DNA from 3 places in the Pseudomonas siliginis genome. Region 2 is predicted to be linked to each of the others. Evidence: predicted binding sites of a transcription regulator. Region 2 holds the regulator's gene; each other region holds the start of a gene.

Region 1 (4,724 bases), 600 kb from region 2:
TGCAAAAACCAAACCAAGGCTCCGAAAAGAAGCGTTTAACCCCTGAAACAGGCGTTTGACGCGCGTTTGTATGGCACGAAGCCAGCTCAAACGGGAAGTTTCGAACCAAAATGGGTTGGGTTGTGGGCGAGATGCAGTTTAGTGCACCAATAGAGTGCGCGCGGCTGGCGGAGGTTAAAAGAAGCGCAGGAATGGATTTTTCGGCTCTTCAGGTTTGTCCTTGAGCGGACATTCCGGGCGCACGCCATAGTCGTCGGCAACGCAGGGTTTGACCTGACGTTTCTGCGCGAGGGAAATGCGCAGCATGTGGAACGGCTGATTGGCGGTGCGTTCCACGGTACGCCCGGCGGCGTCGAGGATTTCGATCGAAAGGCTGTGGCTGCCGCGATCGATATTGCTCAGCGCAAATACCGGGCTGACGCCGGGCTCGCCAGTGGCCTTGCCATCCAGCAGCAGGCGATAACGATGGCCGCTTTGCAGGCCGGGCTCGCTGGTGACGCTGACGATCAGCTCGCCGGCGCTGCTGCGCAGAGTGGCATCGGGCTCCGGGATCAGAATGCGCAGCATGTCGTAGTGAAAGGGCGCTGGTTCGGCGGATTTTTTCGCTGTGGTGATCGGCGCTGCGGTGTTGGCAGGGACAGCCATGCGATTGCTCGTCGCGATCGGCACTCGCTTGGCGTTGGCGCGTGGCTGGTCGGTATAGACGCGGTTGCCCTGCGCGTCGACATAGGTAAAGACCTCCGCCAAGGTGTACGTCGACATCAGCGCCAGAATGAGTGCCAGCCCCGCGCGGATCATGGCGTATGCACCCGTTGCACGGTGAAGACGGCTGGCGGGCTCTGCTGAACGACGCTTTGGCCGTCGATCACTTGCACGGCCAGGCGATGCTCGCCGCGATCGATGTTGACCAGTTGCAGAACCGGCACGTTGCTCGGCTGGCCATAGGGCTCGTCGTCCAGCACCAGTCTCAGTTGATGCGGCGATTGCAGGCGCGGTTTGATCAGGACGTTGACCGTGAAGGTGCCGTTGTTGGCGCGCAGCGCCTCGTCAGTGGGCAGGCCGGCGAGTTCGAGGATTTCATAGGCGTTGCGCGGTGGTTGCGGTTGTTCTGCGGTGGGTGCTTGCGGCGCACTCGGTGCTTGCGGCTCGACCCGATTGAGTGGCGGCAACTCGACCGGTTGCGCCTGCACGCCGTCCGGCGGCTGATTGCTGTACGCCGTGTTGCCGTTGGCGTCGGTGTACTTGTAGATCTGCGCGGCGGCGGGCAGGGCGATCAGCAGCAGAATGTAGAGAAGCGTGCGACCCATGAAATCGACCGGGGTTGGAAACTGTGGGTAGCAGCATAGGACAGGTGGGGCGGTTGGCCAAAACCGTTAATAACTGGAATTGAAAAGACTGGTAGCCAAAACACGGATCGTTCCCATGCTCTGCGTGGGAATGCCTCCTGGGACGCTCCGCGTCCAGTGACGCGGAGCGTCACGGGCTGCATTCCCACGCGGAGCGTGGGAATGATCAATGACCCACCGCTTTCGCGAGCAGGCTCGCTCCCACATGGAAAATGCGTTGCGCCGGGCAATAAAAAAGGCCTCCCGAAGGAGGCCTCTTGTGTCACGCCGCTTTACGCAGCGCTACCGGATCAGCAGCTGTAGTACAGCTCATATTCCAGTGGGTGTACGAAGGTGCGAACCTTGATTTCTTCTTCCGATTTCAGCGCGATGTAAGCGTCGATGAAGTCGTCGGAGAACACGCCGCCCTTGGTCAGGAACGCGCGGCCCTTGTCCAGCTCTTCCAGGGCTTCTTTCAGGCTGCCGCAAACCTGTGGAATCTCTTTCGCCTCTTCAGGCGGCAGGTCGTACAGGTTCTTGTCGGCGGCATCGCCTGGGTGGATCTTGTTCTGGATACCGTCCAGACCGGCCATCAGCAGAGCTGCGAAAGCCAGGTACGGGTTGGCAGCCGGATCCGGGAAGCGTGCTTCGATACGGCGGGCTTTCGGGCTCGACACGTAAGGAATACGGATCGAAGCGGAACGGTTGCGAGCCGAGTAGGCCAGCATTACCGGAGCTTCGAAGCCTGGCACCAGACGCTTGTAGGAGTTGGTCGCCGGGTTGGTGAAGCCGTTCAGGGCCTTACCGTGCTTGATGATGCCGCCGATGAAGTACAGAGCGGTATCGGACAGGCCGGCATAGCCTTCACCTGCGAAGGTGTTCTTGCCGTCTTTCCAGATCGACATGTGTACGTGCATGCCCGAACCGTTGTCGCCGTACAGTGGCTTCGGCATGAAGGTCGCGGTGCGGCCGTAAGCGTCGGCAACGTTGTGCACAACGTATTTCAGGGTCTGAACTTCGTCAGCCTTCTTCACCAGGGTGTTGAACTTGACGCCGATTTCGTTCTGGCCGGCAGTTGCCACTTCGTGGTGGTGAACTTCAACCGACTGACCCATTTCTTCCAGTGCGTTGCACATGGCAGTACGGATTTCGTGGTCGTGGTCGAACGGTGGAACCGGGAAGTAGCCGCCTTTCACGCCTGGACGGTGACCCTTGTTGCCACCTTCGATGTCCTGGTCGGACATCCACGAACCTTGCTCGGAGTAGATCTTGAACATCGAGCCGGAGATGTCCGACTTGAATTTGACCGAGTCAAAGATGAAGAACTCAGGCTCCGGACCGGCGAATACGGTGTCACCGATACCGGTGGCTTTCAGGTGCTCTTCGGCGCGCTTGGCGATCGCACGTGGGTCGCGATCGTAGCCCTGCATGCTCGAAGGCTCGATGATGTCGCACACCAGAATCAGGGTTGGGTCTTCGGTGAACGGATCGAGCACGGCAGTTTCGTCGACCGGCATCAGGATCATGTCGGAGGCTTCGATGCCTTTCCAGCCGGAGATGGAGGAACCGTCGAACATCTTGCCGACTTCGAAGAAGTCGTCATCCAGCGCATCGCGAGCCGGCATGGTCACGTGGTGCTGAGTGCCTTTGGTGTCCGTGAAGCGCAGATCAATCCACTTGACGTCATGATCTTTGATGAGTTGAACCGACTTCGACATAGTGTCCTCCGGGTGAATTAGGGCGGGTAGTGGATGCCCTTAATAATGGTGATGCCGGCGCGAATACTCTGCCAAGGCAACCTGCCTCACAAGGGAGCAAATTGCATGCCAGTGCCCCAGCATGGGTTTTTTGCCCCAAATTCACGCTTATTAAGGCGTGCGAGGTACTGAATCGACAAATCCCGCCCCTTAATGTTGCGTTTAAATTCAGAAATGACCTGTTTTGGTGCAAGCAAAACCTTCTGCACATTAACTGGTTAAACCTTGAGCAATTTCCGCTATAATCCGCGCCCCCCTTTTTCGGCTGGCCGTTCGCGCGCTGTTTTCATGAAACTTATCGTAAAAGTCTTCCCCGAGATCACCATCAAAAGCCGACCTGTCCGGACGAAATTCATCCGCCAGTTGGCCAAGAACATCCGCACCGTGCTCCGTGACCTGGACCCGGCCGTGGTGGTGAACGGCGTGTGGGACAATCTCGAGCTGGAAACCCGCGTTACCGACCCCAAAGCCTTGAAAGAGATGGGCGAGCGCCTGACCTGCATGCCGGGTATCGCGCATTTTCTGCAGATCGACGAGTACCCGCTGGGCGACTTCGACGACATCACCGAAAAGTGCAAACAGCACTACGGCGATGCACTGGCCGGGAAGATTTTCTCGGTGCGCTGCAAGCGCGCAGGCAAGCATGCCTTCAGCTCGATGGACGTGGAAAAATACGTCGGCAGCAAGCTGCGTCGCGAGTGCGGTGCGGCCGGAATCGACCTTAAAGCACCGCAAATCGAAGTCCGTATCGAGGTTCGCGACAAACGGTTGTTCGTGATTCACAGCCAGCACAACGGCATCGGCGGCTACCCGCTCGGCGCGTTGGAGCAGACGCTGGTATTGATGTCCGGCGGCTTCGATTCGACCGTGGCGGCTTACCAGATCATGCGTCGCGGCCTGATGGCGCACTTCTGCTTCTTTAATCTCGGCGGGCGTGCCCACGAATTGGGCGTGATGGAAGTCGCGCACTTCATCTGGAAGAAGTACGGCAGCTCGCAACGCGTGCTATTTGTCAGTGTGCCGTTCGAGGAAGTGCTGGGCGAAATTCTCGGCAAAGTCGATAACAGTCATATGGGCGTGGTTTTGAAGCGTATGATGTTGCGCGCCTCGTCCGAGATCGCCGAACGCCTGCACATCGATGCACTGGTGACCGGTGAAGCGATCTCCCAGGTGTCGAGCCAGACGCTGCCGAACCTGTCGGTGATCGACTGCGTGACCGACAAACTGGTGCTGCGGCCGCTGATCGTCGCGCACAAGCAGGACATCATCGACACCGCCAACGAGATCGGCACCGCCGATTTCGCCCGGCACATGCCGGAATACTGCGGCGTGATTTCGGTCAACCCCAAGACCGCCGCCAAGCGTGGCCGGGTTGAGCACGAAGAGAAAGAATTCGACATGGCGGTACTCGAGCGCGCGCTCGCCAACGCCAAACTGGTGCCGATCGATCGGGTAATCGACGAGTTGGGCCAGGATTTGCAAATTGAAGAAGTCAGCGAAGCGCTGGCCGGTCAGATCGTCATCGACATCCGCCACCCGGATGCCGCCGAGGATGACCCGCTGGAGCTCGCCGGCATAGAGGTACAGACGATGCCGTTCTATGCAGTGAACGCACGTTTCAAGGAACTGGACCCTACTCGCC
Region 2 (4,724 bases):
CCGAGTTTTTCACGGGCGATCAGCGCCTCGAAGACATCCTGCATCGCCAGATCCGGCACTTCGCGGTGGATCAGGTTGGCAATCTGTTCGAGGGCTTTTTTCTTGCTGCCGCCCGGCGCGTTCACTTGGGAACGGCCGGGGGTCAGGATGGTTTCAAGTCGGATCATGGATAGGGGTGTTAACGACCGGTCGCGCCCTGGAGGAGGCTCTGGGTCTTTTCCTTATGCTTTTTGAGTTGGCGATCCAGCTTGTCGGTAAGTGAGTCGATCGCAGCGTACATGTCGGTATCTTCTGCGTTGGCGACCACTTCGCTGCCGGGGATATGCAAGGTGGCTTCGATCTTCTGCTTCAGCTTTTCGACGCACATCGTGACCTGCACGTTGGTGATCTTGTCGAAATGTCGCTCCAGTCGCTGGAGTTTTTCCTCGATGTAGGAACGCAGAGGTTGGGTCACTTCCAGTTGGTGTCCACTGATGTTGACTTGCATACAGCTTCTCCTTCGTTGCCAGTGCATAAAGCGGCAGGCCGAAAAGCCTGCCACTGGAACGCTGTAACGTGGCTTACATCAACCGCTTGCGTTCGCTCGAAGGCGCGATTCCGAGGGATTCGCGGTACTTGGCGACGGTGCGGCGAGCCACCTGAATGCCTTGTGCCTCCAGTAAACCAGCGATCTTGCTGTCACTCAACGGCTTTTTCTGATTTTCCGCAGCGACCAGTTTCTTGATGATCGCGCGGATCGCCGTGGACGAGCATTCGCCGCCTTCGGAGGTGCTGACGTGGCTGGAGAAAAAGTATTTCAGCTCATAAATACCGCGCGGGGTATGCATGAATTTCTGTGTGGTCACCCGGGAAATCGTCGATTCGTGCATGCCGACCGCTTCGGCGATGTCATGCAATACCAACGGCTTCATCGCTTCGTCGCCGTATTCGAGGAAGCCGCGCTGATGTTCGACGATCTGCGTGGCCACTTTCATCAGGGTTTCGTTGCGGCTCTGCAGGCTCTTGATGAACCAGCGGGCTTCCTGCAACTGGTTGCGCATGAAGGTGTTGTCGGCGCTGGTGTCGGCACGCTTAACAAACCCGGCGTACTGGGCATTGACGCGCAGGCGTGGCACCGATTCCTGGTTCAGCTCGACCAGCCAGCGCTCGTTGTCCTTGCGCACGATCACATCGGGAATGACGTATTCGGCTTCGGTTGATTCGATCTGCGAGCCCGGACGCGGATTGAGGCTCTGTACCAGCTCGATGACCTGGCGCAGCTCGTCTTCCTTGAGCTTCATCCGGCGCATCAACTGGCTGTAATCGCGGCTGCCGAGCAGGTCGATGTAATCGGCGACGAGGCGCTTGGCCTCGGTCAGCCACGGCGTCTTCGCGGGCAGCTGGCGCAATTGCAGCAGCAGGCATTCGCTGAGGTTGCGTGCGCCGATACCGGCGGGCTCGAATTGCTGGATGCGATGCAGGACGGCTTCGATTTCGTCGAGCTCGATGTCCAGTTCCGGATCGAACGCTTCAAGAATTTCTTCGAGTGTTTCGTCCAGATAGCCCTGATTGTTGATGCAGTCGATCAGGGTGACAGCGATCAGGCGATCGGTGTCGGACATCGGTGCCAGGTTCAGTTGCCAGAGCAGATGGCTTTGCAGGCTCTCGCCGGCGGACGTGCGGGTGGTGAAATCCCACTCATCGTCATCGCTGCTGGGCAGGCTGCTGGCGCTGGTCTGGTAGACGTCTTCCCAGGCGGTATCCACTGGCAGTTCGTTGGGGATGCGCTCGTTCCAATCGCCATCCTCGAGGTTATCCACCGTCGGGGCGGTTTCCTGGTAGGAGGGTTCCTGGATTTCGGCGGGCTTCTGTTCGGCGTTGTCGGCCAGCGGATCGGCGTTGTCGAAGTCGTCGCCTTCTTCCTGGCGCTCGAGCATCGGATTGGATTCCAGAGCCTCCTGGATCTCCTGTTGCAGGTCCAGGGTCGACAATTGGAGCAGGCGGATGGCCTGTTGCAGCTGCGGTGTCATCGTCAGCTGCTGGCCCATTCTCAAGACTAGCGATGGTTTCATGGCAGGGGCTTAACACCTTATTCGCCGGCGCTTTGCGCCATCCACTACAGGGCGCCGAAGCGCCAAACTTAAGCAAATTATATGCCTGAAACTGAAGTGTTTGCCTAGAGCGCTGTAACAATTAAAGCGGATAAATGCGCCTTGAATCGATACAGCGCTGTCGCGCTTACAGGCGGAACTCGTGACCCAGATACACTTCCTTGACCAGATCGTTGGCCAGGATGGTCTCGGCATCGCCTTCAGCGATCAGTTGACCGTCGTTGACGATGTAAGCGGTTTCGCAGATATCCAGCGTCTCACGCACGTTGTGGTCGGTGATCAGCACGCCGATGCCCTTGGCCTTGAGGTGATGGATGATCTGCTTGATGTCGCCGACCGAGATCGGGTCGACACCGGCGAACGGTTCGTCGAGCAGGATGAACTTGGGTGCAGTGGCCAGGGCGCGAGCGATTTCCACCCGGCGACGCTCACCGCCGGACAGGCTCATGCCGAGGTTGTCGCGGATGTGGCTGATGTGGAATTCCTGCAGCAGGCTTTCCAGCTCCTTGCGACGACCGGCCTTGTCCAGCTCCGGGCGGGTCTCGAGGATCGCCATGATGTTGTCGGCGACCGACAGTTTACGGAAGATCGACGCTTCTTGCGGCAGATAGCCGATACCGGCCTTGGCGCGGCCGTGCATCGGCTGGTGGCTGACGTCCAGATCATCGATCAGCACACGGCCCTGATCTGCCTGCACCAGGCCAACGATCATGTAGAAGCACGTAGTCTTGCCGGCGCCGTTCGGGCCGAGCAAGCCGACGATCTGCCCGCTGTCGATCGACAGGCTGACGTCACGCACGACCTGGCGGCTTTTATAGGCCTTGGCCAGGTGCTGAGCTTTCAGAGTTGCCATTACTGGGATTTCTCTTCGGTTTTCTTCTTCGGCTGGATCACCATGTCGATGCGCGGACGCGATTCGGTGACCTTGCTGCCCGTGGCGCGACCGGCGCTGGCCAGCTTCTTCACGGTGTCGTAGACGATTTTTTCGCCCTGGGTGACGTTGTTATCCTTGTCGATAACCTTGGCCTTGTCGATCAGCACCACCCGGTTCTGCTGGGCGTGGTATTGAATCGTCACGCCGTAGCCCTTGACTGGGTTGGCGTCGCCCTGGGTCTGCAACTGCTCGAAGTAAGCCAGGTTGCCTACCGATGTCACCACGTCGATGTCGCCATTGGGCGCGCGCGTCATGGTCACGGTGTTGCCTTTAACGATCATCGAGCCTTGGGTAATGATCACGTCACCTTTATAGGTGGCGATGCCATTCTTGTCGTCCAGTTGGGCGTCGTCGGCCTGAATGCGGATAGGCTGCTGCTGATCGTTCGGCAGGGACCAGGCGCTCGCGCTTCCCAGTGCTGCGCCCAGACTGAGCAAAATAGGGAGGGTTTTAACGAGCCTCATACTGTCCTCTTACGTTCGATTGCAGGTGTATCCTGCTGTCCTTCAGGTACGCTTTCATTCCGACGCCAGTCGATACGCCGCCAGCGCCCTCGATTCTAACGGGTTGCGCGGTCTGCGCATATTCTTGCTGCGGGAACACGGTCATGCGGGTGCTGGTGATCAGGGTTCCGCGCTGTTTCTCATCGGTGCGCTGTACGCGTACCGAATCGATCAATTCAACTTCGGTGCCGCCCGAATTCACTTCGCCGCGCTCGCTGGTCACGTGCCACGGGAAGTCGGTGCCGCGGTACATGTTCAAATCAGGCTTGGTTACCAGAGTGACATCGGTGGCCTTGACGTGCTCGGCCTTGTCGGAGGTCATCTCGTACTGCACCTTGCCGTCGGGCAGGTATTGAATGGTGTGCGTGTTGGTCGCGTACCAGTCGATCGGATTCTCGGCGGCCGAGACCGGCGGCTTGTCGAGGAAGCGCTCAGGGCTGATGTTCCAGTAGCCCACCGCAGCGAAAATCGCCGCGATGCAGCCGAACAGCAGGAAATTGCGAAACTTTTTGCTAAACATGGTCAGGCTCACAGGTACGCGGCGTTGGCCGCTTCGAGGCGGCCCTGGGCGCGCAGGATCAATTCGCAGAATTCGCGGGCGGCACCTTCGCCGCCACGGGCGCGGGTAACGCCGTGGGCGTGTTCGCGGACGAAATCGGCAGCGTTGGCCACCGCCATGCCCAGCCCTACACGGCGGATCACCGGCAAGTCTGGCAGATCGTCACCGAGATAGGCGACTTCCTCATAGCTTAGGCCCAGTTGCGCGAGCAGGCCGTCGAGCACCACCAGTTTGTCCTCGCGCCCCTGAAACAGGTGCGGGATGCCGAGGTTCTTAGCGCGTCGCTCGACCACCGGGGTCTTGCGGCCACTGATGATCGCCGTTTGTACGCCGGCATTCATCAGCATCTTGATGCCCTGGCCGTCGAGGGTGTTGAAGGTCTTGAACTCGCTGCCGTCTTCGAGGAAGTACAGGCGCCCGTCGGTGAGCACACCGTCGACGTCGAACACTGCCAGTTTGATCGCTTTGCCGCGTTGCAGCAGATCGTTGCTCATTACATGACTCCTGCGCGCAGCAGATCGGAGAGGTTGAAGGCGCCGATCGGGCGATCCTCCTCGTCGACGACTACCAGGGCGTTGATTCGATGGTCTTCCATGATTTTCAGGGCTTCGGCGGCGAGCATGTCGGGCCGGGCGGTC
Region 3 (4,724 bases), 1.3 Mb from region 2:
GCCGTACTTGTTGTCCGGCTTCTTGGGCGGATCGGCGACCACGTTGGCCTCCACTTCCTGCACCTTGCCGCCGCGCGCAAGGAATTCTTCCATGGCCTTGGCCAGGGCGTCACGCTCCTTGTTCTTGGCTTCGATGCTCGGCAACTCGTCGACCGAGACCGCAGCCTTGGCTTTGCCTTTGGCAGCCGGGGCCGGCGTGTCGTCACCGCCATCGTCTTCGGTAACGTCTTCCGCTGCCGCTTCCAGGCCTTCCTCGGCCTCGTCTTCGTCGCCTACTTCGAGGTCGTCGTTTTCCAGATCATCGTCGCTCATGTTCTACCTCATGACTTGCCAAAAGCAGATTAGTTATAGACCAGCTTTGGCGGCTGTCGAAGCCGCCGTTGAAAAATCTTCTGCCGCTGCCCGGCAGCGGCTCATGCCTGTTCACCGTGCAAGGTGGCGAGGACTTTACGGGCACCGCCATGATCACGGTGCTCGCCCAGATAAATCCCTTGCCAGGTACCCAGTGCCAGACGCCCTGCCGCAATCGGCAGACTGATCTGGCAACCGAGCACGCTGGCCTTGAAGTGCGCCGGGAGATCATCCGGGCCTTCGTCGTTGTGCTCGTAGCCGTCTGTTCCTTGTGGGATCAGACGATTGAAAAATCGTTCGAAGTCGCGACGAACTGCCGGATCGGCGTTCTCGTTGATGGTCAACGATGCCGACGTGTGCTGCAGCCACAAATGCAACAGACCGACCCGACAGGTCTTGAGTTCAGGCAAGCCTGCGAGTAACTCGTCCGTCACCAGATGAAAGCCCCGGGGCCTTGCCCGCAGGGTTATCAGAGTCTGTTGCCACATACAGTTCTCCGCTCGTTCGGGGCGCATTCTAGCGTGCTCTGAAAAAAAACAAAGGCCCTAATATTCCTGCAGCGATGTAAGCGATTGCCCGCAGAAAAAGCCTCGTCGTAAAGACGACCAAAGCCGTAAGAAAAATCCTTTCAGCCGCACCTTGAATGACAAATCCCGGACAAAAAAATGCCCGGCGAACCGGGCAGTTTTTTTATCGCGCGTACTTACAGGTTGTAGCCGCGTTCGTTGTGTTGTGCCAGATCGAGGCCGACCGACTCTTCTTCCTCGGTTACGCGCAGACCCATGACGGCGTCCAGCACCTTGAGGATGATGAAAGTCACGATCGCGGTGTAGATCACCGTGAAGCCGACGCCTTTGATCTGAATCCAGACCTGCGCGCCAATGTCAGTCACGGTGCCGAAGCCGCCCAGTGCCGGTGCGGCAAACACACCGGTGAGGATCGCGCCGAGGATACCGCCGATGCCGTGCACGCCGAAGGCATCCAGGGAATCGTCATAGCCGAGTTTGCGTTTCAGGGTGGTGGCGCAGAAGAAGCACACCACGCCTGCGGCCAGACCGATCACCAGTGCACCCATCGGGCCTACAGTGCCAGCGGCCGGAGTGATCGCGACCAGACCGGCGACCACACCCGAAGCAATACCCAGTGCGCTTGGCTTGCCGTGGGTGACCCACTCGGCAAACATCCAGCCCAGTGCCGCAGCGGCCGTGGCGATCTGGGTAACCAGCATGGCCATACCGGCAGTGCCGTTGGCGGCAGCAGCGGAACCAGCGTTGAAGCCGAACCAGCCGACCCACAGCATCGCCGCGCCCATCAGCGTGTAGCCGAGGTTATGCGGAGCCATTGGTGTGGTCGGGAAGCCTTTGCGCTTGCCCAGTACCAGGCACGCGACCAGACCGGCGATACCGGCGTTGATGTGCACCACGGTGCCGCCAGCGAAGTCGAGCACGCCCCAGTCCCACATCAGGCCGCCGTTACCGGACCAGACCATGTGCGCGATCGGTGCATAAACCAGAGTGAACCAGATGCCCATGAAAATCAGCATCGCGGAGAACTTCATGCGCTCGGCGAACGCACCGACGATCAGCGCCGGGGTGATGATCGCGAAGGTCATCTGGAAGGTGATGAAGACCGCTTCAGGGAACAGCGCCGCCGGGCCGGTGATGCTCGAAGGCGTGACACCAGCGAGGAACGCCTTGCCCATGCCGCCGAAGAACGAATTGAAGTTGACGACGCCCTGTTCCATGCCGGTGGTGTCGAAGGCAATGCTGTAGCCATAAATGACCCACAGGATGCTGATCAGGCCGGTAATGGCGAAGCACTGCATCAGCACGGAAAGAATGTTTTTCGAGCGAACCATACCGCCGTAGAACAGCGCCAGACCGGGGATGGTCATGAACAGCACGAGCGCTGTCGAGGTGAGCATCCAGGCGGTGTCGCCGGAATTGAGGACTGGCGCTGCCACTTCGTCTGCCGCCATGGCGATGCCGGGCATTACGATGGACAACAGGGCGCCTAGCCCTGCGAATTTACGCAGAGTCATATTGTTTTCTCCTGGGGCGTTGGGTTTGTGGCGGCGCTTAGATCGCGTCGGTATCGGTTTCGCCGGTACGGATGCGGATCGCCTGTTCCAGATTGACCACGAAGATCTTGCCGTCACCGATCTTGCCGGTGTTGGCCGCTTTGGTTATCGCCTCGATAACCCGATCCAGGTCCTTGTCGTCGATGGCCACGTCGATTTTCACCTTGGGCAGAAAATCGACCACATATTCCGCGCCGCGATACAGCTCGGTGTGACCCTTCTGCCGGCCGAAGCCTTTGACTTCAGTGACGGTAATGCCCTGCACGCCGATTTCGGACAGCGACTCGCGCACGTCGTCCAACTTGAACGGCTTGATGATGGCAGTGACTAGCTTCATGAAACTCTCTCCCGAATTGGTGGACTTGCCCCAGGAAAACAAACCCGTCTCAAGTCTAAGCGCAGTGCCTGGCTTTGTAACGCATCGTTGACGCCAGCTAACCGCATCAGACGAAACTCCCCGCTTCGTCTGCCGCACTGCATTCGTCACAGCGACTGCATCAGTGCATGGGTCGAGGGTGACTAAGCAGAAACCTTGCCAGCTCGGCAAAAACCCTGCATTTCAATCGCTTGGCACCTGTTGCAAGCGCTCGGGCAGAAAAGCTTTTGCCGATACGCACAACAACGGTGCGCCACCGTCCGTCCCCCTGCGCGAAAAGCGTGCATCCGTGCAACGGGATTGACTATAGACACTGCGTGATACACTGCCGGCCATTGTTTCCAGGACATTTCCCATGCTCGCGCCCAAAGACTTCCTCGACGCCCTGAGCGGCACCGCCTCCCGCCTCTTCAGCGGCGACACCCCGCTGCCGAAAGCCGAGATCGAAAGCCAGTTCAAAATGCTGCTGCAAAGTGCCTTCAGCAAACTCGATCTGGTCAGCCGGGAAGAGTTCGATAGTCAGATGGTAGTGCTGGCGCGTACTCGCGCCCGCCTCGAAAGCCTCGAAGCCAAGGTTGCCGAGATGGAAGCGAAGCTGACACCGCCCGCTGAATAATTCGCGTCCCCTGTAGGAGCTGCCGAAGGCTGCGATCTTTTGATCTTCAGCCCTTCAACCATCCCGGCAACGTCCTACAACCTTTATGACCGCCGTCCGATTGCGCCAAAAAGCCCAGGTTTCTAAGCTCATCTGATGCTGAATGTTCAGCAGAGGGTTGGGCGACCCGGGCAGGGCCATGGTGGAAAAGGGCTTCGCGGATGCTGCAATCGCTATGAGCCCGCATGCCGGAGCTGGGCTCTGCGCAAATCGTAAGTCGACTGAAGATTCATCCAGAACTCAGGCGTAGTGTTGAGCTGAATGGCGAGGCTGATTGCCAGATCGGCGCAGATCCTGAGCTGGCATTTCACAAGCTTTTCGATCTCACTTTCGGGCCAGTTCGTGGGCATGGCCAGATCCATGACGGTCATGCCCAACGGCTCCATGAATTCCTTATTCAGAACCTCGCCCGGATGAATCGGGCGCATACCATTGCGGTCCATTTTTTTCGCCTCCAGAGGCTGCGTTGAGTGGCCAACTGGAGCATCCGACTCCCGGATACAAGACCTTCACACCCCTTTCGCCAGCGTCCTACAAATATTAGGGCATGGCCCTACAAACATCAGCGTCTGCGCCTGATTCCGTGAGCTCTTCGCTGTGATTAGGCTGGTGGCTTTCGCCTGCGCTGGTCGATCCTATTCGTCGAGTTCCAGGCGATACACATTGATCGCCAGACACTCTGGTTCTGGATCCCTCTTGTCTGATTTGCTCAAGCTCAAAGAAAACACGCTGGTTCAGCATCCAGATGGTGGTTACATCTTTGGCACGATCCCCGATATGCCAAAATTCGGCTTGCCAGGCGGGAAGATTTATCTGCGGGTAGGTATTCACCGTCGAGCGAATAGTGGTTTTGGCGTAGTGCACATTTGGGAAGCCCATAGTGCCGATTTGCTCAAGCATGGTTGCCAGACTGCCGATGGGGTAGCAGCGATTGTTGCGAAAATGATCGTCCCGGGGGCGCAAATCTATTGTGAGTTCAAAGAACAACGATGTGGAAACAGGGTCGCGGTACTGAGGACATCTATGGGAACACTGATTCTTGAACCGCGACACGAGCGCGCCACAGGATTTGGTTACTTCGTGGTGACTTGGTACCCGCAAAAACGTGCACATGGCACGTTAGTGGGGCAGATACCACGAGCACCACCAAATCAGAAATAAAAAAAGGCGTCCGATGGACGCCTTTTAAGTATTTTTTGAGGAGTAGTCGCAGCGATTCTTTAGCTCCTGGCTTTACGGCCTTGGGTTCAGAATCCGACAGG

The links. Region 2 encodes sigma-54, which starts transcription at its own class of promoters, with help from an activator protein. Its sites were predicted from a motif close to ANTGGCATNNANNTTGCTNT; they were not measured.
Positions count from the first base shown of each region.
Region 1: a site for sigma-54 is predicted at 3,137-3,156, ahead of glnA (type I glutamate--ammonia ligase). Genes of this name have one in related genera too.
Region 3: a site for sigma-54 is predicted at 2,952-2,971, ahead of glnK (P-II family nitrogen regulator). Genes of this name have one in related genera too.

Region 1 covers NZ_CP099598.1:400,473-405,196, forward strand. The annotation lists gene NF676_RS02410 (DUF4124 domain-containing protein) at 175-798, opposite strand; gene NF676_RS02415 (DUF4124 domain-containing protein) at 795-1,307, opposite strand; gene glnA (type I glutamate--ammonia ligase) at 1,637-3,043, opposite strand; gene thiI (tRNA uracil 4-sulfurtransferase ThiI) at 3,371-4,724, shown strand, end outside.
Region 2 covers NZ_CP099598.1:1,004,027-1,008,750, forward strand. The annotation lists gene ptsN (PTS IIA-like nitrogen regulatory protein PtsN) at 1-167, opposite strand, end outside; gene hpf (ribosome hibernation-promoting factor, HPF/YfiA family) at 179-487, opposite strand; gene NF676_RS04870 (RNA polymerase factor sigma-54) at 561-2,051, opposite strand; gene lptB (LPS export ABC transporter ATP-binding protein) at 2,218-2,943, opposite strand; gene lptA (lipopolysaccharide transport periplasmic protein LptA) at 2,943-3,488, opposite strand; gene lptC (LPS export ABC transporter periplasmic protein LptC) at 3,475-4,047, opposite strand; gene NF676_RS04890 (KdsC family phosphatase) at 4,056-4,580, opposite strand; gene NF676_RS04895 (KpsF/GutQ family sugar-phosphate isomerase) at 4,580-4,724, opposite strand, start outside.
Region 3 covers NZ_CP099598.1:5,717,009-5,721,732, forward strand. The annotation lists gene sutA (dormancy-specific transcriptional regulator SutA) at 1-312, opposite strand, end outside; gene NF676_RS26340 (secondary thiamine-phosphate synthase enzyme YjbQ) at 414-839, opposite strand; gene NF676_RS26345 (ammonium transporter) at 1,055-2,392, opposite strand; gene glnK (P-II family nitrogen regulator) at 2,430-2,768, opposite strand; gene NF676_RS26355 (accessory factor UbiK family protein) at 3,163-3,423, shown strand; gene NF676_RS26360 (HigA family addiction module antitoxin) at 3,636-3,905, opposite strand; gene NF676_RS26365 (hypothetical protein) at 4,159-4,623, shown strand.